One region of the Streptosporangium sp. NPDC049248 genome, then DNA from elsewhere that is predicted to be linked to it. Evidence: riboswitches for the same ligand, from Rfam matches in the RefSeq annotation. Region 1 holds a riboswitch; each other region holds the start of a gene.
The links. Region 1 has a riboswitch for cyclic di-AMP ahead of AB0K21_RS31800 (C40 family peptidase). Riboswitches for the same ligand answer to the same signal wherever they lie in the genome.

Region 1 (7,568 bases):
CGGCCTGGCCAGCCGTTCCAGGGTCCTGCGGTACGGGCCACCGCCGACGATCAGGAGCATCGCGTCGGGAACGTCCCGCAGCACACCGGGCCAGGCCCGCAGCAGCGTGTCCTGGCCCTTGCGCGGCACCAGCCTGGACAGGCAGAGCACCACCGGCCGCTCTCCCAGTCCGAGCGCCGCGCGCACCCGCTCTCTCCCGGCCCCGGGCGCGAACACCTCGGTGTCGACGCCGGGCGCGAGCCGCACCAGCTTGTCCCCGGGTATCACCCTGACCAGCCGCCGCCGGGTGTACTCCCCCAGGTAGGTGACCACGTCGGCGTGCGCGCCGATTCTGGCGAGCACCCGGCGGCCGACCGGGAGCGCCGTCCAGCCCGCCTCGTGGCCGTGGGTGACCATGACGACGCGGCGGACCCCGGCCTCGCGCATCCTGGGCGCGAGCAGCCCGAGCGGCGCCGCCGCCCCGAAGACCACGGTCTCGCACCCGAACTCGGCGACCAGTGCGGCCGCCCGGCGGGCGACGGCGGGGGTGGGCAGCATCAACGAGGTGGGGTGCCGCACCACGGGGTAGGGCTGCCGCAGGTCGAAGTCCTCGCTGTCGGGCCATCGGGGGGCGTAGACGACGACGGAGCCGGGCGGGCGGCGGGCGATGAGACCGTACACGAAGGACTGGATCCCCCCGGCGCGAGGCGGGAAGTCGTTCGTGACCACCAGCGTGCGCCTCATGGCTCGGAGAGACCGTTCAGCCGGGCCCAGGAGCGCGCCAGCGCGATGCGCTGCGGCGCGGTGGGATGCGAGGCGTAGAGCACGTACTCCACGAGGTCGGGCGACAGATCCGAGATGTTGGTGACCGCCAGCCGTTTCTGCATGGCGGCGAACGTCGCCGGATCCCTGGTCAGGTCCAGCGCGTGGACGTCCGCACGGGCCTCGATGTGCCGGCTCACCAGGTTCTGCGCCGGTCCTGACAGCACCGCGGCCAGGCTGAGCAACCCCATGACCAAACCCACCGCCCTCGGGTCACCGATGGAGGAGATCCCCGCGCGACGCCGCACGACCCCCGCCGAGGTCACCACGTAGAGCAGGCACGCCCCGAACGCCGCGCCCAGGGCTCCGACGAGCGTACCGGAGAGCACGTCGCCCGCCTTGGCGTGACCGAGCTCGTGCGCGACCACCAGCTCGACCTCGTCGGCGGGCGCCCGGAGCAGCGTGTCGTAGACGACGATCCTGCGGGTCGCGCCGAATCCGGAGACGTAGGCGTTGAGCGCGGTGGTCCGCCGGGAGGCGTCGGCGACGAGCACGTCCTCCACCGGCACGCCGTCCCTGGCGGCCATGGCGAGCAGGTCGTCGCGGAGTCGTCCGGCCTCCATCGGCCTGAAGTCGTTGAAGATCGGCTCGATGAGCACCGGGTAGGCGAAGGAGGCCGCCACCGTCAGTGCGAACGCGCCGGCCGCCGCCGGGATCCACCAGCGCCGGTAGCGCCGCGCCAGCGCGACCACCGCCAGAACCATGATCGCGGTCAGCGCGGTGCCGACGCCCAGGCTCTTGATCCGGTCGACGGTCCAGGTCGGCCAGGTCTGGGTGGACAACCCGAAGTCGCGCAGGTAGGTCTCCGACCACATCCCCAGCGGCCAGCGCAGCATCGCGACGGCCACCGAAAACACCAGCACGCCGAGCAGCACCCGCAGCCACCACGGCCCCCGCAGCCGGCCGACGAGCCGGGCGCCCAGCGGGGTGCCCACCAGCACCCCCGCCACCACCAGCGTCAGGCCGAGGGAGAGGTAACCCGGTACGCTGACCAGTCTGTCGAACGCCTCGGACCTGGCGATCTGCTCGGCCGTGAAGTCGCGGCCCGGATCGGGGACGACCGCCGGGGTTCCCGCGGGCAGCGCCCGCCAGGGCGTGGCGACCGCCACGACCGCCAGGGTGACCACCCCCAGCGCGGCCAGCGCCCACCCCGCCGACCGCACACCCGAGGGCGCGTCCGTCGTGCTCAGCGTCATCAAACACCTCCAGCGTGGAGCCCGAACCCTGGGCCCCGTCCTTTGGATCCTCCGCCTGCCGCGGTCGGCCGGACGGCGCCTCGCCGTGTCGTCACCGGTCACCGCGGCACGCCGCGGCTCCCTCCCGCGCCCTGCGAGGCACCCGCCGACCGCTCCTCGCCACGGCGAGATCCGCCAGGTGGGGCCTGGACCGGGAAGGACACAAGGATGTCAGGCGAGTTCCTCTCCGAGATAGTCACGCCACGCCACGGTGAGTTGGGCGGGCGACAGGCCGAGCGTGTCGGTGACATCGCCACCGTAGAGCCTCACCAGGGCCTTCTCACCGAAGCGCTCCGCGATGAACCGGCAGGCGAGCCAGGCCTCCTCGTACGCCTGTGCGAGCCGCGGAGCGCCGGGGGCGAAGTCGGCGGGGCCCGGGAGACGGGCGGGCAGGACTCCGGCGCGCACCTCGGCGGCCAGCTCGGCGGCGGCCGTCCGTACCGGGATTCCGGCATCGCGGTAGCCGACGTAGTCGGCGAAGCCCTCCGACAGCCACATCGGCACCCGGCCGCCGCGGGTCGCGCCGGTGGCCACGTGCACCAGCTCGTGCGTGATCACCACGTCCCTGCCGGTCATGGTGAGCCTCGCGTAGCCCGAAGGCAGGACGATCACCCGGTCCGCGGTCGCCATCGCGGCCAGGCCCCGGGTGCTCTCCGCTCCGGCGAGTGCCGCGGCCTCGGCATCGGTGGCGGGGAACAGGATCACCGCTCGGACCGGCCCCCAGATCGCCGCGACCGCGCGACGGGCCCGGTCGGCCCTGGCGGCCAGGTCCCGCAGGACGGCGGGCGCGAGGTCGTGGCCGATCACGAGGGAGTACTCACCCCGGACGACGACGGCGGCGCCGGGCCACAGGTCTCGAAGGCCGACGGGGAGTTCTCCGGCGCGCTGGAGAGGATCGTGAGGAAGCGGGCCGGCTCCGGCCAGGAGAGGTCCCGTCCCGGCCGACGGGCCCACGCTCATCAGCGCCAGCATCCCGGCGAGCACGGTGCGGCGCCCCTTCGGGACGGACATAACGAGTCGATGTTATCGGAATGCCGGCCGGTGCTCCGGCCTCCGGGCCAGGGGCCGTCGATCGACCGGCATCGCGACGCTCCTTGCCGGAGGCGCGGATCCGCCCGGGCGGCACGCTCGCGGCCCCTACCGGAAACGGAGCGGCCCCGCCCCTCCACATGTGAGGAACGGGGCCGGCGCCCCTTGCCCGGGTCAGGCTCCGGGCCGGACCGCTCCGGCGAAGGAGGACCTGTAGTACCCCTCCAGCTTCACGATCCGGACCGTCTTGCCGCTGCTCGGCGAGTGGACCATCCTGCCCTTGCCGACATACATGCCGACGTGGCCCTTTCCACTGAAGAACATCAGGTCACCGGGGCGCAGGTGGCTCCACGAGACCTTCTTCCTGATCGCCCGGTACTGGCTGTGCGTGATCCGGGGGATGGACACGCCCGCCTTGCGCCAGGCGTATTTGACGAGCCCCGAGCAGTCGAACGCGCCGGGACCGGAGGCACCCCACCGGTACGGATCGCCGATCTGCTTCTTGGCCGTCGAAACGGCCTTGCGGGCCCGAACCTTCTGCAGGGCCGCCCTGCTCATCTTGGTCTTGACCTTGGTACCGGCCTTGGCCTTGTGCGCAGCCCGATCGGTCTGCTCGGAGACTCCGGCCGCGGTGTTGACCAGGATCTCAGGGGTGCTGTCCGTCGTCGCTCCGGCCGCCGTCGACCCCAGGGTGACCGCTCCGGCTGAGGCGGTCAAGGTGAGGGCGACACCGCCGAGGGAAAGGCGGAAAAGGCGCGATAGACGGGTGTTACACGGGGTGGTAGACAGGATTTCTCCTTGGTGCTTCCACTGATGCCTACCGGGTTAGCTGACGGGTTCGGGCTGGGAAGATGCCCTACGGCGCAAATGCGCTGATTCACCCCTGGCCACGTTGTCTCGGGCCTTTTGGGTCCCCGGTTCCATGCCTCCTGGCTGCGTGGATTCGGCGGGCCGCCGCGATGAGGTCCGCCCCCGGCGGGGGAGCGGCGGCCGGTTGGATTTCTATAGGGACACCGGCCCGAAGACCGACATTCACCGCGACGGCATGGCTTGCACGTCGCGAGGCCAGAAGTTACCCCGATCTCCAACTTTCGGCAAAGCATTCGCCAAACAAGAAGATCGACAAGCGTTCGTGATCTTCCCGTTACCCCTGCTTAATGGCCATTTATGCTATTGAGATATGACCCTCGTCACACCTCTGGAATCACACCCGACAAATCACGATTTCTGTAATGTTCATCACATTTACCATCATTCACGGTTGAAGCCGTGAGGGGCCCTCCCCCGCCGCCGAGCACGCGTCAGCGCCGGACGCACGTGTAGGCGCCGTAGATCGATTCCCTGAAGTCCGCCTGGACGATCTCGAACCCGGCTGCGTCGAGCATCGGTTCGAGAAGCCATCGGAAGGTGCTGTACTCGGTGCGCAGATGCTCGGCGTAGTCCTCGCGGGTGTAGCCCAGCGCGGGATCGTCGGCCGCGCCGTCGAGCCAGCGGCCGAGCACGGCGCCGGCCTCGGCCGGCCGGAAATCGAAGATCAGGTCGCGCAGGCGCAGGACGCCCCCGGGCCGTACGATCCGCGCGATGCGGTCGAGCGCGACCGCCTTCCAGAAGTCGGGGAGCTGATGAAGGGCGTGACGGGTGTAGACCGCGTCCGCGGGTGGCCCCGCGTGCTCGTAGGAGAGAAAACCCGCCCGCACGCACTCGATGTTGGCCAGGCCGTCCTCGGCGGCCCGGACGGTCAGGAAGTCGTGCATCGCCGGGGAGACGTCAACCGCCACCACCCGCCGGAACCGCCGCGCCGCGGCCAGGGCGAACTGCCCCGTCCCCGCGCCGAGTTCCACGACCGTCGCCGTCTCCCCCACGCCGCGCCCGGCGAGCGCGGCGAGATCCTCCCCCGGATCGGGCCTGCCCTGTTTGCGGTCGAACCCGGCGACGAACGCGGCGTCGAGGTGCTCGGGACCGGCATGGGCGAGTTCGTCGAGCATCCATGAAGTGATCATTTTCCGATGCTGACAGCGCCGCCGCGGGCGGCGCACCCGGTTTTCCGGCCACTGGGACCCGCGCGCCGTGCGTCAGGGGCGGACGGCTCCGACGAGGCGACGGCCGTAGGCCGAGAGCGGGACGACCTTGACCACGTCGCCGGTCTGCGGGGCGTGCACGATCTGGCCGTTGCCCGCGTACATGCTGACGTGGCCCAGGCCCTCACTGAAGATGAGGTCGCCCGGCTGGAGGTCGTTCAGCGAGACCTTGCGGTTCGCGCCCCAACTCCACTGCTCCCAGGTGGTACGCGGCAGGCTGACTCCCCCGTTGCGCCAGGCGGCCTGGAGCAGGCCCGAGCAGTCCCAGCCGCCGGGGCCCGTGCCGCCGTACTGATAGGGCTTGCCGACCTGTGCGAAGGCGAACTGCAGGGCGGCGCGGGCGTTTCCCGAGGCGGAGCCGGTGTACTGGATTCCGCCGCTCTCGGGGTTACCCGCCTTGAAGACGTTGAGTTCGCGCAGGAGCTTCGTCTGAGCCTTGACCATCTTGTCGGCCTTGGCCTTCTCCTTGGCCAGCTCGTCGCGCGTCTCGTCGGCCTCGCTCAGCGCGCCCTTGGCCAGGTTCCTGTTGAGCCGCAGCGCCTTGGTGGCCTCGTCGAAGGCGCTCAGCGACTGGGCCCGGGAGGCCGACATCTGGTCGACCGAGGCCAGGCCGCTCAGCAGCGCGCCGGGGTCGGTCTGGTAGACCATGCCCTCCCAGCTGTTGACCGCGCCGAACTGGTAGGTGCTGACCGCCATCGCGACGAGCTCCTTACGCAGCCCGGCGACCTGCTCGCTCTGCCGGGCGAGCTCGCTGTTCAGCGTCGCGTACTTCTTCCTGGCCCGCTTCCACTTCTCCGAGGCCTGGTTGTACTTCTCGACGATCTGGTCGGCCTGCTCGTTGAGCTTCTCCAGCTTCTTCTTGGCCTGGGCGAGCGTCGGCTTCGGCTCCGCGGAGGCCCCGCTCACCGGCGTCATCAGCATCGCGAGGGCGAGCCCGGCCGCCACCGGTATCCGAATGAGTCCAACCGGCATACCCGCCACGGCCACGTCAACGCCTCCAGACTGCACAGACCTGCGGCGAATAGTACAGAACAAGTAAGGTTTAGATCACCTTTTCACATGTTTTGCGCTATTGCCGCAGGTGGCAGCTCCGATATCCCGGGCGAGCACCGGGGGCGCCCCTCAGCAGTCGGCGACGCCGCAGATCTTTCCGGTCATCTTTCTGGCGTCGCGCAACTGGGTGGCCCAGTCGCTCCGCGCGGGCTTGTAGTACTCCCCGGCCCAGAGGTAGACCAGGACCGCGTTGCCCTTCCTGACCAGCACGCTCCGGTCACCCCCCACGCCCGCCTTCCCCTTGTAGTAGACCTGCCCGGAGACCTTCAGCGCCTCGTCTCCGAGCCCGGTCAGGCGCGAGGAGACGTAGCGGTAGGCGGAGCCCCCGTTGGTGTTGGAGCGGCAGGCGGTCAGGGCGGAGCGCACCTGGGCGACCGCTCCGGCGGCGGCCGCCTTCGAGCGGTACAGGATCACCTGCTCGACCTTCTGGAAGTCCGGGACGCTGGTGTAGGTCACCGTCCGCGCGGCCGTCCGGCCGGTTCTGGCCAGCGTGGCCCGGTCGCACGGGTTGATCGCCAGCCGGACCTTGGCCGAGTCGCTGACCTTCCAGCTGCTCTCGGCGAGAACGGGCTTCTTCGCCGCGTCCTTCTCATAGAGCAAGAAGCCCTTGGGGATGCCGGCCGCCGCGACCGCGGCGGGGGTGGCGACGGTCGCCCCGATGGCCAGCACGGCGACGGCGAGCGTTATGATCTTCTTCATCGAGTGCCCCTGGGGAGATCGAAATACCTTCCGGTAGTTCGATGCGCCATCACCGGAAAAGGTTCACGCCCGTCCCAGACGCCTGAGAAGAAGCAGTGAGGGGACCGGCCGGGCGCCCATCCTGCGGACCGACTCGGCCACCTCCCGATCCGAGGAGACCACCGCGACCGCGCGTCCCGTGGGCTCGGCGCGGACCAGCTGGCGGATCAGGTCGTCGGCGATCTGCCCCGGCGCGCTGAACATCACGCGCACCCCCCTGGGGGCCGACACCGGGACCGGCCCGTTCAGCTCGGCGCCGTCGAAAACGCAGGTCAGCTCGGTTCGGGTCTGCGCGTAGAGCGCACCGAGGCCGGTGAGGAGGCGATTGCGCTGGTCGGCGAGGGTGAACGTACCGTAACCGGTCTTGGTCACGTTGTAGCCGTCGACGATCAGGTGGATCTGCGGCAGCGCGAGCAGCTGGTCGAGCAGGGCGGGGTCGTCGTCGGCGAGCGCCCGCGCGGGAACCGCCTGGACCCCCTGCCTGCCCGGCGCCACCGAGGCCACCGAGTCGGCGGGACGGTGGATGCCGGAGGGCAGGGCGAGCTCCCTGCGGAGCCCCGCGGCGGCGTCCTGCAGGGCGTCGAGCAGCATGCGGACCTTGGTGTCCTCCACGCTGCGGCCCTCGCGGGCCGCC
Region 2 (7,568 bases), on a different contig from region 1:
CGCGCAAGGCCCGAACCGCGATCCACCCCGCTCCGGTGAGTGCGTTGCCCCAACCTTGACGATCAGCGCCTCCCGCGGGTGCGTCCGCATCGAACCCGAGGACCCTTCTTTCCGGCCAGGTCCTAGGCTCGCCCTCATGCGCGAGAAGCTGATGGCCCGCTGGCGGTCCCTGGCCGGTCCCGAGGCCGAACCCCTGGGCCGTGAACTGATCACCCGGTACGACGAGCCGCACCGCAGGTATCACACCGTCACCCACCTGGAGGCCGTGCTCACCCACATCGACACCCTGGCCTCTCATGCCGAGCACCCGGACCTGGTACGGCTGGCGGCCTGGTTCCACGACGCCGTCTACGACCCACGGCGCGGCGACAACGAGGAGCGGAGCGCCATCCTGGCCGAGCGCGCGCTGCCGGAGACGGGGCTCTCCCCCGAGGCGGTGGCCACGGTCGCCCGGCTGGTCAGGCTGACCGTCACGCACGCCCCCGCACCGGGCGACGCGGACGGGGCCGTGCTGTCCGACGCGGACCTGGCGATCCTGGGCGCGGTGCCGGAGGTCTACACCGCCTACGCGGCCGCCGTGCGCGAGGAGTACGCCTTCGTGCCCGACGACGCTTTCAGGTCCGGCAGGGCCGCGGTGCTGCGCTCGCTGCTCGACCTTCCGGCGATCTTCCACATCGCCGATCTGGAGGAGGCGGCACGGGCGAACATCATGGCGGAGCTTGAGCGGCTGTGAGCGGGCGACCACCACAATTCAACAGTATTTCCCGATACTCGCCGTGGTATTTTGGTGGAATCTGGTGAATTAAAGGGAGTGAGTCAATGCTCGCCCAGCAGCGGCAGCAGGCGATCCTGGAGAGGGTGCGGAGCAGGGGCGGGGTCAGGGTCGCCGATCTCGTCCGGGAGCTCGGCGTGTCCGACATGACGATCCGGCGCGACCTTGAGGTGCTCTCCGAGCGCGGGCTGGTGGAGAAGGTCCACGGTGGCGCCACCGCCGCCGGGTCCGGCTCGACCGAGGAACCGGGCTTCGCCGCCAAGTCGGCGCGCCAGCAGGCGGAGAAGGAGACGATCGCCCGGCGGGCCGCCCGGCTCGTCCGGCCCGCCACCGCCATCGCACTCTCCGCGGGAACCACGACCTGGACGCTCGCCCACCATGTGACCGACGTGCCCGAGCTGACCGTGATCACCAACTCGATCCGGATCGCCGACGTCTTCCACCGCTCCCCCAGGGCCGACCGCACGGTCGTGCTCACCGGCGGGGTCCGCACCCCCTCCGACGCGCTGGTCGGCCCGGTCGCGGTCACGGCGATCCGGGGGCTCCACGTCGACACCCTCTTCCTCGGCGTGCACGGGATGAGCGCCAGAGCCGGGTTCACCACACCCAACCTGCTGGAGGCCGAGACCAACCGCGAACTGGTCGCCTCCGCGCACCGCCTGGTGGTGCTCGCCGACCACACCAAGTGGGGCACGGTCGGCATCAGCACGATCGCCGAGCTGGCCCAGGCCCACGTCGTGGTCACCGACTCCGGCCTGACGGGGGAGGCCCGCGAGGAGCTCGCCGCCTCGGTGGGAGAGCTGATCATCACAGAACCGCAGCAGGAGAGCGAGAGCGTCGGCCGATGAAGCGTACGATCACCCACCTGGCCGACGGCCGGGAGCTGTTCTACTTCGACCACCGCGACGACGCCGACCGCGGGGCGGTCGACAGGCGCGACCTGCCGCCCCGCCCCACCGCCTCCGAGCTGCGCTACGACCCGCTGACCGAGGAGTGGATCGCGGTGGCCGGACACCGCCAGGGCCGCACCTTCCTGCCTCCGGCCAGCGAGTGCCCGCTCTGCCCCTCCACCTCCGGCAACCTCACCGAGATCCCCTCCGCCGCCTACGACGTGGCGGTCTTCGAGAACAGGTTCCCCTCGTTCTCCACCCGTCTGGGGGACTATCAGCAGGTCGGCGGGTTGAGTGAGGTCCGCCCCGGGATCGGCCGCTGTGAGGTGGTCTGCTTCACCGCCGAGCACGACTCCTCGTTCGCGATGCTCCCCCCCGAGCAGGTGGAGCTGGTCATGGAGGCCTGGATCGACCGTACGGCGGAGTTGTCGGCGATGCCGGGCGTGGAGCAGGTGTTCTGTTTCGAGAACCGGGGAGCCGAGATCGGCATCACCCTGCTCCACCCGCACGGCCAGATCTACGCGTACCCCTACGTGACCCCGCGCACCAGGCTGACCCTCGGGGCGGCCGGGCGCCACCGGGAGCGGACCGGCGGCAACCTGTTCGCCGACGTGCTCGCCGCGGAGCGGGAGGCCGGGACCCGGGTGGTGGCCTCGAACGAGCACTGGACGGCGTTCGTCCCGGCCGCGGCCCGCTGGCCGGTGGAGGTTCACCTCTACCCCCACCGGCAGGTCCCCGATCTGGTCGGGCTGGAGCCCGCGGAGCGCGCGGCGTTCGGACCGCTCTACACCGACGTGCTCCGCCGCCTCGACGGACTGTTCGGCGTGCCGATGCCCTACATCGCGGCCTGGCACCAGGCGCCGGTCAACACCGGTCGCGACCTGTCGTACGCGCACATGGAGCTGTTCAGCATCCGCCGCGCGCCGAACAAGCTGAAATATCTCGCCGGCTCCGAGTCGGCCATGGGCGCCTTCGTGAACGACGTGCTACCCGAGGAGGCAGCACACCTTCTGCGCTCTGTTGTCACGAACTGATCACCAATTGGTCTCGTCTTGAAGTCGCGTGACCCTGTGTTTACCACTACTATCCTTCCCACATCGGCTGCAACAGCCGATATGCCTAATCCCAGGCGCATCGCCCGGGAGCCGGGGAACCACCGCACCTGGGGTGAAACCACTTCGGTGGAAGGGCGTTCTCCAGCCCGAACCCGTCAGCTAACCCGGTAGGCGGAAGGAGAGGAGAGTTCGTGGCGGCCCCGTCCCCCACGTTCCGTCGGCATGCGGCTCTGGCCCTTTGTTTGAGCCTGATCGCCACGTTCACCCTCGGCGCCCCCACCGCGGGAAGCGCGGAGCCCAAGCCGACCGAGGCCAAGCTCCGCGCCGAGCTGGCCAAACTCGGCAAGAAGGTCGACTCGCTGATCGAAGCCTACGCGGCCAAGCGCGAGTCCCTCAAGAAGGCGCAGAAGGCCGAGGCCGTCGCCAAGCAGAACCTGGCCAGGGCCGAGGACCTCTACGCCAGGGCGGAAAAACAGGTCGACTCCATAGTCCAGCTCCGTTACCAGAGCAGCACCGGCGGCCTGCCCGCGCTGCTGTTCGCCGACGACATGGGGGGAGCCGCGGTGATGGAGCAGCTCACCGCCCAGCAGAGCGCCCACCTGCAGGGTTTCGCCGAGAGCCTCGAACGCAGGAAGAGGGCGACCGAGACGGCCGCCAAGCTCACCGACGACATCGGTAAGGAGGCCAGAGAGATGCAGACCCAACGCGACGAGGTCGAAGACGTGATCAAGGACATCAAGAACAAGCTCGACCAGCTCGCCCCCGTCGGCTCCGGCCGCCGCGCCGATGGCAGCTGGGCCCCGCAACTCCCCACCGGCGCCGACAACATCACCGATCGGACCCGGATCATGCGTGAGGCCGTCAAGAGACGCTTCGACCTCCCGTACTCGGTCGGTTGCTACCGGTCCGCGAACGACGGCGGCGAGCACCCCCTCGGCCGCGCCTGCGACTTCATGATGAGCACCGGCGGCACGATGCCCTCGGCCGCCAATCTCCGGCTCGGCGACGAGATCGCCGCCTGGGCCATCAAGAACAAGGCCAAGCTCGGGGTGAAGTACGTGATCTGGCGCCAGCGCATCAACCACGGCTCCGGCTGGAGAACCATGTCCAACCGCGGCGGCATCACCGCCAACCACTACGACCACCCGCACATCTCGATGTACTAGCGCCGTCCCCGCGGGGACCGCTGAGGCGTTGCGGCCACAGGTACGTCAGCGGGTCGGTGTCCGGGGGCGATTCCACCAGAGGGAGAGGGACAGGGCCGCGGTGATGAGGGCGGCGCCGCCGGCGGCGAAGGCGGGGGCCGTGTCGACCTGTTGCCGGATGACGGTGAAGCTGCCGGGGAGGGCGTCGAGGGCGCTCTGGAGCTGGTCGGCGTTCTCAGCGCGGTGGTAGGAGCCGCCGGTGCTCTGGGCTATCCGCTTGAGTGCGGGCTCGTCGATGACACGGGGGTTGCGGCCCCTGTCGAATCCGCCGCGACCGCCGAAGCCGCCGCCCCAGCCGCCGAATCCGCGGCCGTCGAACTGTGAGTTGTCACAGACCATCGGGGCCGGGTTCGTGGTGCCGAAGCCGATGGTGAAGACACGGACGCGGCGCAGAGCCGCCTCCTGGGCGGCGAGCTGCGGGTCGACGCCCTGGGTGTTGGCGCCGTCGGTGAGCACGACGATCGCGGCACCGGCGTAGCCTGACCCGCCGCCGGGGTTCGCCCCGGTGGAGGCGACCGACGGGTCGACCTCCGCGATCGCGTCGATCGAGGTGAGCACGGCCTGCCCGATCGCGGTGCCCCGGGACACGGTGAGGCCGTCCAGCGCCTCGATCAGCGAGTCGGTGTCGTCGGTGGGCGGGACGAGCAGACCCGCGGTGCCCGCGAAGGTGACCAGGCCGATGCGCGGCCCGCCCCGCTGCGACTCGATGAACTCGGCGGCGGCTTTCCTCGCGGCGGTGATGCGGTTGGGGTCGACGTCCGTGGAGCACATGGAGCCGGAGGTGTCGAAGGCGAGCAGGATCGTCGCCGACGTCTGTGGCACCGGGACCGACGCCTGTGGTCGCGCGGCCCCGACCGCGAGCAGCGCGAGTCCGGCTACGAACAGTGCCGCGGGGATCTTCCGCGTCCAGCGCGTACGGCCGGGCAGGGCGCTGCGTACAAGCGCGATCGAGGTGACGCGCACAGCGGCCCGCCGGCGGCGGCGCCGCGCCCACTCGCGGATCGCGAAGATCAGCGGGATGACCAGGATGGACAGCAGTGCCCACGGCCACGAGAACGACATTCAGATCACCCGTCCGGACCGGAGCACGGTGAGCGCCGCGCCCGCGGTGAGCAGCGCGAGGGCGAGCCCGATCAGCCCGCCGGCGAGGGGCAGCGGCTCGTCGGAGACGGTGAGCCGCAGGTCGATCGTGTCGGCGATCCCGTCGAGCCGCGCGGTGTCGGAGGCGGGGTGGTAGGCGCCGCCGGTGGTCTGCGCGATCAAGGTGAGGGTGTCCTCCTCGAGCGAGGTCCGCAGGTGGTAACCGTCGACCCGCACCGTCGCCCCGGCGGTGGTGCCGACCCCGACGGTGTGGATGTGGACGCCCGCCCGCTGGGCCACGGTGGCGGCGCGCTCGACGTCCGCGCCCTGGTTCTGGCCGTCGGAGAACATCACGATCGTCGCCGACGGCCAGTAGCCGATGTCGGGGGCGGCGCCGTCGCGGCCGACGGCCACCTGCCTGCCGGTGATCGCCGACAGCGAGGCCGTGATGGCCGTCCCCAGCGAGGTGCCGCCAGTGATCTTCAGCCGGTCGATGGCCTTGAGCGCGACGGAGTGGTCGGCGTCGGGCCGCGCGGTGGTGAGCGCGCCCCGTTCGAACGCGACGACTCCGATGTCGACGCTGTCGGGCTGGGCCGCCACGAACGCGCGGGCCGCCCGCTGCGCGGCCGCCAGCCGAGTGGGCACGACGTCGTCCGCCCCCATGCTGTTGGAGACGTCGATGGCGAGGATGACGGTGCCCGCGGTCCGCGGGACCGGCACCATGGCCGCCGGTCCGGCGGTGGCGATCGCGAGTACCCCGACGCCGGCGATCGTCAGGCCGACTCCGAGGTACGTCCGGCGGCTGCCCGGCACAGCGACCCCGGCCGCGGTGAGGGCGGCCGTCCGGCGGCGCGCCGAGACGACGGCGGCCCAGGCGAGCACCGCCGTGACGAGCAGTCCGACGGCCAGCAGCAGCGGGGAGGACAGGGTCATGAGGCCGGCCTCACATGTCCGTCGATGACCTCGGCAGGCTCGGTCATGGCGACCGGTCCCCGGTTCGCGCGACGACCTCGACGAGCGCCTCGGCCAGATCGCGGTCGGTGTCGATGCGGTGGACGGGCACCCCGGCCCGGCGCATGCCCGCCTCGAGCCGGGCGTCGCGGGCGTCGACGGCGGCGCGGAAGCGGACCCGCAACAGCGGGTCGGCGGAGTCGACGACGAGCTGCTCGCCGGTCTCGGCGTCCTCGACCACGATCAACCCGGCTTCGGGCAGCACGTCGTCGGCCGTGTCCGCGATCCGCAGGGCGACCACCTCGTGCCGCCGGGCCAGGCGCTGGAGCGAGCGCTCCCAGTCGCCGTCGCCGATGAAGTCCGACAGCACCACGACGAGTGCGCGGCGGCGCGCGAGCCGTCCGGCCGCATCGAGCATCTCCGCCAGGTCGGTGGTGGCGCCGCCGCGCGCCGTGGAGGTGCGTTCCAGCTCGGCGCCGATCCGCAGCGCGTGCCGCCGGGAGGTGCCGGGCGGCACGACGCGCAGCATCCCGGTGTCGAACAGCAGGGCGCCGACGCGGTTGCCGCCCCGGCCGAACAGCCGGGTGAGGACGAGCGCGAGCTCGGCGAGTACGTCGCGCTTGCCGCGCCCCGGTCGGCCGGCCGCCATCGACGCCGACCGGTCGAGGACAAGCCACACCGTCAGCTCGCGGTCCTCGGTGAACACTCGCAGGTGCGGCTCGTCCAGCCGTGCGGTCACGTTCCAGTCGATGTGCCGGGCGTCGTCACCGTCGCCGTAGGGGCGCAACCCGGTGAAGTCGATCCCGGAGCCGCGGTGCGCGGTGCGGTGCGCGCCCTGGAGCCGGCCGTCGAGTCTGCGGACGACCTTCCACTCCAGGCGCAGCAGGAGCCTCTCGGGTGCGGCGGCCATGGCGGCTCAGCGGTTCTGCAGGACGACGTCGGGCGCCCGGACGGCCCCGAGCACCCTGGTGATGATCGTGTCGGCGTCGACGTCGTCCGCGAGGGCCTCGTAGGACAGCACGAGGCGGTGGCGCAGCACGTCGAGCGCGAGCTCGGACAGGTCGCGCGGCAGGACGTAGGTGCGGCCGCGCAGGAACGCCAGCGCCCGGGCGCCCGTGACGAGCGCGATGGACGCCCGCGGGCTCGCCCCGTAGGTGACATACCGTTCCAGCTCGCCGAGCCCGGCCGTCGCGGGGGAACGCGTCACGGAGACCAGCCGTACCGCGTAGTCGACGATCGCCGGATCGACGTACACCTGCTGAGCGCGGGCCCGCATCGCGATCAGGTCCTCGGCCGTCACCATCGGCCGCGGCGGCTCGGGCGGACGCAGCGCTCGTTCGACGATCGCCTGCTCTTCGGGTTGCGTCGGATAGTCGACGACCACCTTCATCATGAAACGGTCGACCTGCGCTTCGGGCAGCGGGTAGGTGCCCTCCGACTCGATCGGGTTCTCCGTCGCCATGACCAGGAAGGGCTCGGGCACCCGGAACGTCTCACGGCCGATCGTCACCTGATGCTCCTGCATCACTTCCAGCAGGGCGCTCTGCACCTTGGCGGGGGCGCGGTTGATCTCGTCGGCCAGCAGCAGGTTCGCGAACACCGGGCCGAGCTCGGT
Region 3 (7,568 bases), on a different contig from region 1:
CAGGGGCGAGCTGGAATTCTGCGTGCTGAGCACGGTGCTCGACGCCAGCTACTTCCTGCTGGAGTCGACCGGGCACCGGCCCAGGTTCCGGCGGGGAGAGCGGCACTGGCTCGGACCGCAGTGGTACTTCGACGCGGCCGGCCTGCTCCGGGAGTGCAAGCGGAGGAAGGCTCAGTTGGAACAGACCTGGCCGTCCGCGGAGCTGGACACGCTCCCGGTCATCCCGCGAAGGCGCATCGCCGCCCAGCGGGTGGTGTTGAGCTCGCTGCAGTGGGAGGTACTGGTCGGCGCCGACTCCACGGCGACCCCGGCCGACCTGGCACGCAGGCTGGGCCGCCCGGCGTACTCGGTGCTGCTCGCCGTACGGCAGCTCGCCTCCCGTGGGCTGCTGCGCGTCCCGGAACCCGACGCGGCCGCCGCACCCGCCGCGCAGGACCCGCTGCCGAGACGGACGAGGGGGGCCTCGGAGATCCCGGCAGCCGGAACGGGCTCCCTCGCGACGCCCGCGTCGCTCCCCGGAGCCACCGGGGACCCGACCGACGTCAACCTGCTCATCCGGCTCAGGAACGCATTGGAGGCACTGACTTGAGCCTGGTTCGATGCCGCCGATAAGGCTGCGGACGCTGAAGCTGATCGGAAGGAGGGTGCCGGTGGAACTGCGTGAGGAGATACGCCAGGAGATGGCGCTGCTGCGAGAGCGCATCCCGGACGTGGACGGGAGCGTCGTGTGCAGCGTCGACGGCCTGACCCTGGCCAGCGATCTGGGCCGTGACATCGCCGCCGAGCAGACCGGCGCGCTCTCCTCCGCGCTCCTGGCCCTCAGCCGCCGGATGACCGACATGGCCGGCAAGGGCACCTTCGAGGAGACGCTGATCTCCGGCACCAACGGCTACACGGCCTGCTACGCCGCCGGACCCAAGATCGTCCTCACAGTCCTGGCACGCCCGGGGACCAATCTCGGGCTGCTCCGGCTGGAGGGCCGCAAGACGGCGGCCAGGTTGGCCGCCATCACCTCGCGTATCTCGATAACCCAGTGATCGGAGACAGAAATGGGCAACATGGACATCTCTCTCAAGGAGATGATGGCGATCGACGGTGCCATCGGCGCGGTCATCGTCGACTACAACAGCGGGATGGCGCTGGGCGCGCTCGGCGGCTCCAAGGATCTCGACCTCCAGGTGGCGGCCGCGGGCAACACCGAGGTCGTCAAGGCCAAGATGCGGACCATGGAGTCGCTCGGCCTCAAGGACGGCATCGAGGACATCCTCATCACGCTCGGCACGCAGTACCACGTGATCCGCCCGCTCTCCGGCCGGAGCGGCAAAGGCCTGTTCATCTACATGGCCCTCGACCGGAACCGGGCCAACCTCGCGCTCGCGCGGCACATCCTGCGCGGCATCGAGGAGAAACTCGAGATCTGATCCTGCCGAGGCCCGTGCCCTTGCGGAAGGGCACGGGCCTCGACAGGAGCTCACCGCCCGGACGTCACCGGGACGGTGAGCTCATCGATCGCGTCGGTGCGGGGTGGGCCGGAGATCGCGCCGGACCTCAACTCTCCTCAGCGACCGCCCTGCGGCGGAGACGGCCGGCGACCAGGTAGGTGCCGCCGCCCGCGGCGAGCACTCCCGCCAGGGCCAGGGAGGCGGCCGTGGAGGGACCGGTCGAGGTCTCGGCCGCCACCGGGGCGGTGGCGCCCAGGTCCCGGACCTCCTGCTCGGCGGCCCCGGCGGCGCCGGACAGGGCGAGCGGCTTGGCGGCGATGATCGCCTCGGGCGCGGTGAGGGGCTCGGACATGATCTTGGGCTTGGCGAACGTCTGGATCGCCTGCTGGGTCTTCACGGACTTCTTGGACTGCTCGGCCTTGACCAGGGCCGTCTGCGGGGGCTTCGCCGGGTTCGCGTCCCGGTAACGCCAGGCACCGGTGGAGAACGCCACGGGGTGGTTCTTCTTGCCCACGCCGTCCCCCCACTTGGTGACCACGTACTTGACGTCGATGTGGCCCATGCCGCCGTTGCCGTCCACGCCGAGCGTGGCGGGGTTGAACCGGCCGCCGGTCAGGTCGGCGAAGGTCTTGGCGTCGAGGTCGATCATGACGCCCGAATTGGAGGGCACGCCGGGACCGCGGTCACCGACGAAGAACTTGGCCTTCTTGCCCTTGTAGACGACGTAGCCCTCGGTGAACAGGGGCCAGCTCGGGCTGGCGATCATGCCCTTCTGCATCGGCTTGCCACTGGCCGGCAGACCGGTGTCGCCGGCCCTGCCCGAGGAGTCGTCCCAGAAGTAGGAGGCCCTGGTCGAGCCCTGGAGGAGCACGACCCCGTTGGCGACCGGCTCGGTGTCCGCTCCGGGGGAGGCGACGGAGGCGGGGGCGGCGGCCGCGGGGGAGGCGGGCAGCGCGGAGACGACGCCGCCGGAGACGAGCAGGCCGGCACCGACGAGGGCGGCGGTGGCGAGGCGGTTCTTGTACGGGAGGCTCTTGGGCAGGCCGTTCTCGGGCAGGCCGAAAGGAAGACGCATGAAGAATGGGCTCTTTCGCGAGGGAACGGGACAACCAGCTGCGACACACGGCAAGAGGTGCACTGGCGGGGACGCGCTCTTCGGAAAAGTGGCGTGGCGAGATCAGCGGGTCGTCACGCGGAGCACGGTCCAGACGCCGCGATCAGGCGCGGCGAAGGAAAGGACGAGGTTCAGGTGGTCGGCACGGGCAGGGCGGGCACCGACGTGGTGACGCGGTGATCCATGAGGGGGATCTCCTCTCCAGCTCGTCTACCGGGTTAGCTGACGGGTTCGGGCGGTGGAGTTGCCCTACCGCCGCACGTTCGCAGCGGATTCACCCCAGGAAAGTGGTTCCCCGGTTCCCTGGCCCCTGGGGGCCGATGGGATTCGACGTCGGCCGGCCGCTCCCTCTTGTGAAGGGCAGGTCGCCAACCGATATCCGTGGACACTACCCGCCGAAATCGGACAAAGCAAAGCAAATGCCATGAAAACCCCAGAAGATCTACCTGCAAGCTTCAAGAAAGCCCCACTGGAGACCCCGTCCCACCAACAGCCGCCCTACCAGCGAGAACGTCTTGCCGATCCCGGGTTTCGCCCCCGGAGCCCCGCATCCGAGACCTTTCCGCCCCCGCGGGGAGCCCGGTCGCCCGAGGGTCGTCCGCACTCGAAGCCCTTTCACGCCCGGAGAGACAGTGGACCACCGCCAAAGACGCGCATCGCCGGAAGCCGCGCCTCCGGGGGCGAGCTCAGTCCCACCAGAACGACCAGGCGTTCCTGCCCTTGATCTGCTCGGCGTAGTCGACGAGGGTCCCCGCGCCCTGGATGATGCTGTCCGGGCAGAACGTCCAGTGCTCCGCGGCGACGTGCAGGGCGTGCTCCGAGGTCGTCGGGGGCGCGGCGACGCTGAGGTCGAGGGTGTTGAACCCCATCCCGACCAGCCGCACCCCGAACCTGTCCTCCCAGCTCCGCACCACCGCCGCGAGCGGGACCATCCACTCGTTGTGGTTCAGGGCGCCCTGCCAGCCCATCACGGCGAGGGCGTCGGCCCCGCGCTCGACCGCGACGAGCCCGAGCGGGGTCCGGCGCTCGGCCACCAGGCCGGCGTACCAGTCGGCGACCACGCCGGGATCGGCGGCGAGCCTTCCCGCCGGGGCCGGACCAGGACATTCGACTCCGAAGGGGTCGAGGATTTCGAGCTGGTCGACGTGCGCCTTGGCGATCCAGTCGGACCAGACCTCGGCCATGAAGGCGGCCGCGTGGTAGTTGTCGATCTCGACGGCGGTGTCCGGGGCGATCTGACCGGCCGACCAGGGCTGCACCGAGTCCTCCAGCAGCACCGGCCACAGGCCGGAGTGCTCGTGCTGCGCCCGCAGCCGTGCCCAGTACTCGCCGGAGACCGCCACCTCGCTGAGCCAGAACGCCGGACGGCGACGAAAGGAGAGCTGAGCGTAACCGGGGTCGGGCCACACCACGTCACCCGGTGGCAGGTCCACCGAGAGCCTCCGGCCCTCTCCCCCGCTGCTCCCGTCGGCCCCGTCAGCGAACAACTGGCCCAGAACTGGCGGAAGCCTCCCACCCTCGCAATCGCTCATTCCTACCGATCCGATCCTGACCACGGACCAATTTTGGCCTGTCAACCATCCCGAGGGACAGTTCTGCCCTGGTCCAGGCAAAAATTATCGGTACGGGAGAGAACGGAGCCTGGCGGGTCTCACCCCTTCTTCACTCCGCGCACGTCGCGCCACACGACGGCCCGGGAAACCGGACCCGGCCGGTCTCTCTCCTTTTCCGCTCCGCGAACGTCGTGCCGCACAGTGGCCATCGGGGACCGTACTCGCCTATTTTGCCGTTGATCACCACTATGGGGACACGCCGGTCGACCGGGCCTCCACCCGCTGATCGGTCGAGCCGGGCACGGCCCGCCCACCGACCTACCGAGGAGACGTTTTCCGATGACCGACCTGGTAACGCTCGGCGAGAGCATGGCGCTGTTCAGCGCGCGGCGCACCGGCCCGCTCAGGCACGCCCGCGACTTCGGGCTCGGCGTGGGTGGCGCGGAGTCCAACGTGGCCATCGGCGTCTGCCGCCTCGGCGGGCGCGCGGCCTGGATCGGCAGGGTGGGCGCCGACGAGTTCGGGGAACTGCTCCGCTCGACGCTGGCCGGCGAGGGCGTCGACGTGCGGGGGATGCTGGTCGACCCCGAGGCGCCCACCGGCCTGATGATCAAGAGCAGGCGTACGTCCGAGGTGGTCGACGTGCGCTACTACCGCTCGGCGAGCGCCGGGTCCCGGCTCCGCCCCGCCGACCTGGACGTCTCGCTGATCCGCTCGGCACGCGTGCTGCACGTCACCGGCATCACCCTCGCGCTGTCGGCGTCGGCCGCCGAGGCGGTGCGGGCCGCGATCGCCGAGGCCCGCGACGCGGGCGCGACCGTGTCGATGGACATCAACTACCGCCGTGCCCTGTGGACACCCGCCGAGGCGTCCGCCGCGCTGCGCGAGACCGTCGCCGCCGTGGACGTCCTGTTCGCCACCGAGGCCGAGGCCAGGTTGATCGTCGAGGGCGACGACCCGCTCGCCCTGGCCCGCACCCTGTCGGACCTCGGCCCGCGCCACGTCCTCATCAAACGCGGCGCCCTCGGCGCGATCGAGCTCTCCGACGGCACCGTACGGCACGCGGAGCCCCACCGGGTCGCCGAGCTCGACCCGGTGGGCGCCGGGGACGCCTTCGCCGCCGGCTGGATCGCCGAGACCCTCGCCGGGGCCACCTCCGAGCGGCGCCTCGCCACCGCCTCGGCCGCCGGGGCCTTCGCGGTGACCGCCGACGGCGACTGGGAGAGCCTCCCCCGCCGTGCCGACCTCGACCTGCTCCGCCCGTCCGACGGGGTCAGCCGCTGATCGAGAACGACGCCGTCCGGCTGTCACTGCGCGGAGAGCAGGTCGCGCAGGGCGCGGCACTCGCGGATGACCTGGGTGGAACCCTTGCGCCCGGCGACCGCCGTGACCTCGGGGATCTCGCCGGTCGCCTTCGCCCGCCGGGCCACCCGCCGGGCGAAGGCCAGGAAACCGACCAGTTCCTTGGAGGGCCGCCCGCCCGAGACGGCCAGCAGACCGGGCAGGGCGGCGGCGATCATGGCCCACGCCTCGCGGTGGGTGCCCACGCAGACCGCGTCCTCCATGATCGTCCGGAACCTGAAGATCGAGAGCCAGGCCCGGCGTATCCGCTCCCCGAACTCCGTGCCCATCCGGGTGGCGGGCAGGTCACCGGTGGCCAGGAGGTACTGCACGGCCCGGCGCCGGTACACCGACATGCTCAGGGCGAGCCGTTCCACCAGCAGCAGGGCGGTCGCCTGCCCGACCGGTCCCCGCGCGCACGCGAGGTCGGTGAGCCGCGGCCCGTCGACGAGGCCACCGGTCCAGTCGCTGCGGAACCTGAGCGGGACCATGTGCGCGGCGATCACCTCGCGGTGGGACGGCATGACCCCCGGCCACCAGCCGATCAACCTGCCGTGATGGCCGCGTCCCTCCTCCAGGAACCGGGGCGGCGAGACCAGGAGTCCGGCGATCAGCGACGCCGCGGCACGGACCGTCCGCTCACCGGCCGACGTTCCCGCCTCCTCGTCCGCGCGGTCGCTCGGGGTGATGTCACTCGGCGCGCTGTCGGTCATCGTGCTGCCGGTCACCGTGCTGTCGCTCGGCGTGATGGAGGCCACCGCCAGGGTCTGCCATGCTTCAAGAGCCCCCTGCGGCTCGCGCTCGTCGAGCCAGTGCCCGGCCGGATCCTCCTCGAGCCCCCAGTCCGGCTTCGCACTGGGAGAGCAGAACCGGCGGACGGTCACCACCGGATCGGGCAACCCGTTCCCCGCCAGCCAGCGGGCGGCCTCGCGCCCGGCCGCCGAGGTCAGCGCGGCGGCCCGCGTCACCGCGACGGGATCGGCCTCCCTGGGCAGCCGGAGCAGCGCCTGCGCCAGATCGGCCGGAAGCGGTTCCACACCCGTCCGCTCCAGTTCCTCGATCCTGGCGACCAGCTCCACCGGGTCGAGGTGGCCGGTGGAGAGGGTGGGCGTGGCCAGCAGCAGCGGCGGCAGGACGCCCTCCTTGAGAGCGTCGAGGATCTCCGCGTGGCGGCGCAGCACGAGCCACTCCGGCGCGCAGACCTCATCCCGGCCGGGAAGCCTCGCCCACAGTGACTCCGACAGTGACTCTGACAGTGACTCCGACGGCGACTCCGGCCGCAGGTCGGTGGGGAGGCCGGCCCCGGCCCCGGGCTCCGGGAGCTCCGCGCCGGGATCGACGAACTCCGCCACGATCGCGGCGCCCCAGCACTCGGGACTCGTCCAGTCGCCTTGCGTCGGCGGCCTCTCGGAACGTGCCGCCAGCGCGTCCCGGAGCCCAGTGGGATCTCCGGCGGCGAGGCGGACGAACCCTCCGAGGAATCCCTCGGCCTCGGCCCAGTCCTTCTTCCCGAACAGGGCGGCCACCTGCCGGGGCGTCCGCGGCACCGGGAACACCGTGGCGGGCGGCGGTTCGGGGATCTCGGCGGGGACGAAGGGCTCCTCCGGCTCCGGCTCGGGCTCGGGTTCCTCCTGGAGATCTCCGCCGAAGACCGCGACCAACCTGTTGGACAGGCCGGCCGGAAGCTGCCCGGAGGCGTCCCGTACGGTCTCGGCACCGAGCGGGCCGAAGGCCGCCGCGTGCCCGACCAGCAGGCGCACGGCCCGCTCCTGGACGGCGGGCGCCTCGTGGCCGAGCGCCAACGCCAGAGCCGGCGACAGTTCGTCGGCCCGTTCCGGCTCCCGCTGGAGGAGCCGGTCCAGCCAGGCCAGCCCGGCCTTGACCAGCCCGCTCTCCGCGCGGAACAGCAGGCCGGACAGGGCCTCGCTCACGTCGTCGGGGTCGAGGCCGGCCGCGTTGTCCCCGGAGAGGGAGTCCAGGTGACGCAGGTGCCTGAACGACAGTTCGGCCACCGGCCCCGGCGCCGTCGGCAGCAGCCGCAGGTAGTCACCGGCGCGGGAGGCCACCTCGGCGGGAGACGGTTCGAGCAGCTCGTGCAGGCGGGCGAAGAACCGCAGG

Region 2: another riboswitch for cyclic di-AMP. It lies ahead of AB0K21_RS33205 (hypothetical protein); the one in region 1 lies ahead of AB0K21_RS31800 (C40 family peptidase).
Region 3: another riboswitch for cyclic di-AMP. It lies ahead of AB0K21_RS08655 (hypothetical protein); the one in region 1 lies ahead of AB0K21_RS31800 (C40 family peptidase).

The regions. Positions count from the first base shown of each region.
Region 1 is NZ_JBFAQY010000022.1:133,857-141,424, reverse strand. Features, by position in the region: gene AB0K21_RS31815 (glycosyltransferase family 4 protein) at 1-723, opposite strand, end outside; gene AB0K21_RS31810 (M48 family metallopeptidase) at 720-1,997, opposite strand; gene AB0K21_RS31805 (hypothetical protein) at 2,208-3,047, opposite strand; gene AB0K21_RS31800 (C40 family peptidase) at 3,240-3,782, opposite strand; cyclic di-AMP (ydaO/yuaA leader) riboswitch at 3,865-4,024, opposite strand; gene AB0K21_RS31795 (class I SAM-dependent methyltransferase) at 4,367-5,065, opposite strand; gene AB0K21_RS31790 (NlpC/P60 family protein) at 5,138-6,115, opposite strand; gene AB0K21_RS31785 (hypothetical protein) at 6,266-6,895, opposite strand; gene AB0K21_RS31780 (NYN domain-containing protein) at 6,959-7,568, opposite strand, start outside.
Region 2 is NZ_JBFAQY010000024.1:119,555-127,122, reverse strand. Features, by position in the region: gene AB0K21_RS33220 (metal-dependent phosphohydrolase) at 137-733, shown strand; gene AB0K21_RS33215 (DeoR/GlpR family DNA-binding transcription regulator) at 820-1,620, shown strand; gene galT (galactose-1-phosphate uridylyltransferase) at 1,617-2,696, shown strand; cyclic di-AMP (ydaO/yuaA leader) riboswitch at 2,769-2,905, shown strand; gene AB0K21_RS33205 (hypothetical protein) at 2,960-3,883, shown strand; gene AB0K21_RS33200 (VWA domain-containing protein) at 3,929-4,984, opposite strand; gene AB0K21_RS33195 (VWA domain-containing protein) at 4,985-5,935, opposite strand; gene AB0K21_RS33190 (DUF58 domain-containing protein) at 5,979-6,863, opposite strand; gene AB0K21_RS33185 (MoxR family ATPase) at 6,870-7,568, opposite strand, start outside.
Region 3 is NZ_JBFAQY010000003.1:432,182-439,749, reverse strand. Features, by position in the region: gene AB0K21_RS08670 (hypothetical protein) at 1-589, shown strand, start outside; gene AB0K21_RS08665 (roadblock/LC7 domain-containing protein) at 651-1,037, shown strand; gene AB0K21_RS08660 (hypothetical protein) at 1,050-1,421, shown strand; gene AB0K21_RS08655 (hypothetical protein) at 1,549-2,517, opposite strand; cyclic di-AMP (ydaO/yuaA leader) riboswitch at 2,749-2,899, opposite strand; gene AB0K21_RS08650 (DUF4253 domain-containing protein) at 3,243-3,989, opposite strand; gene AB0K21_RS08645 (sugar kinase) at 4,449-5,393, shown strand; gene AB0K21_RS08640 (DUF6493 family protein) at 5,417-7,568, opposite strand, start outside.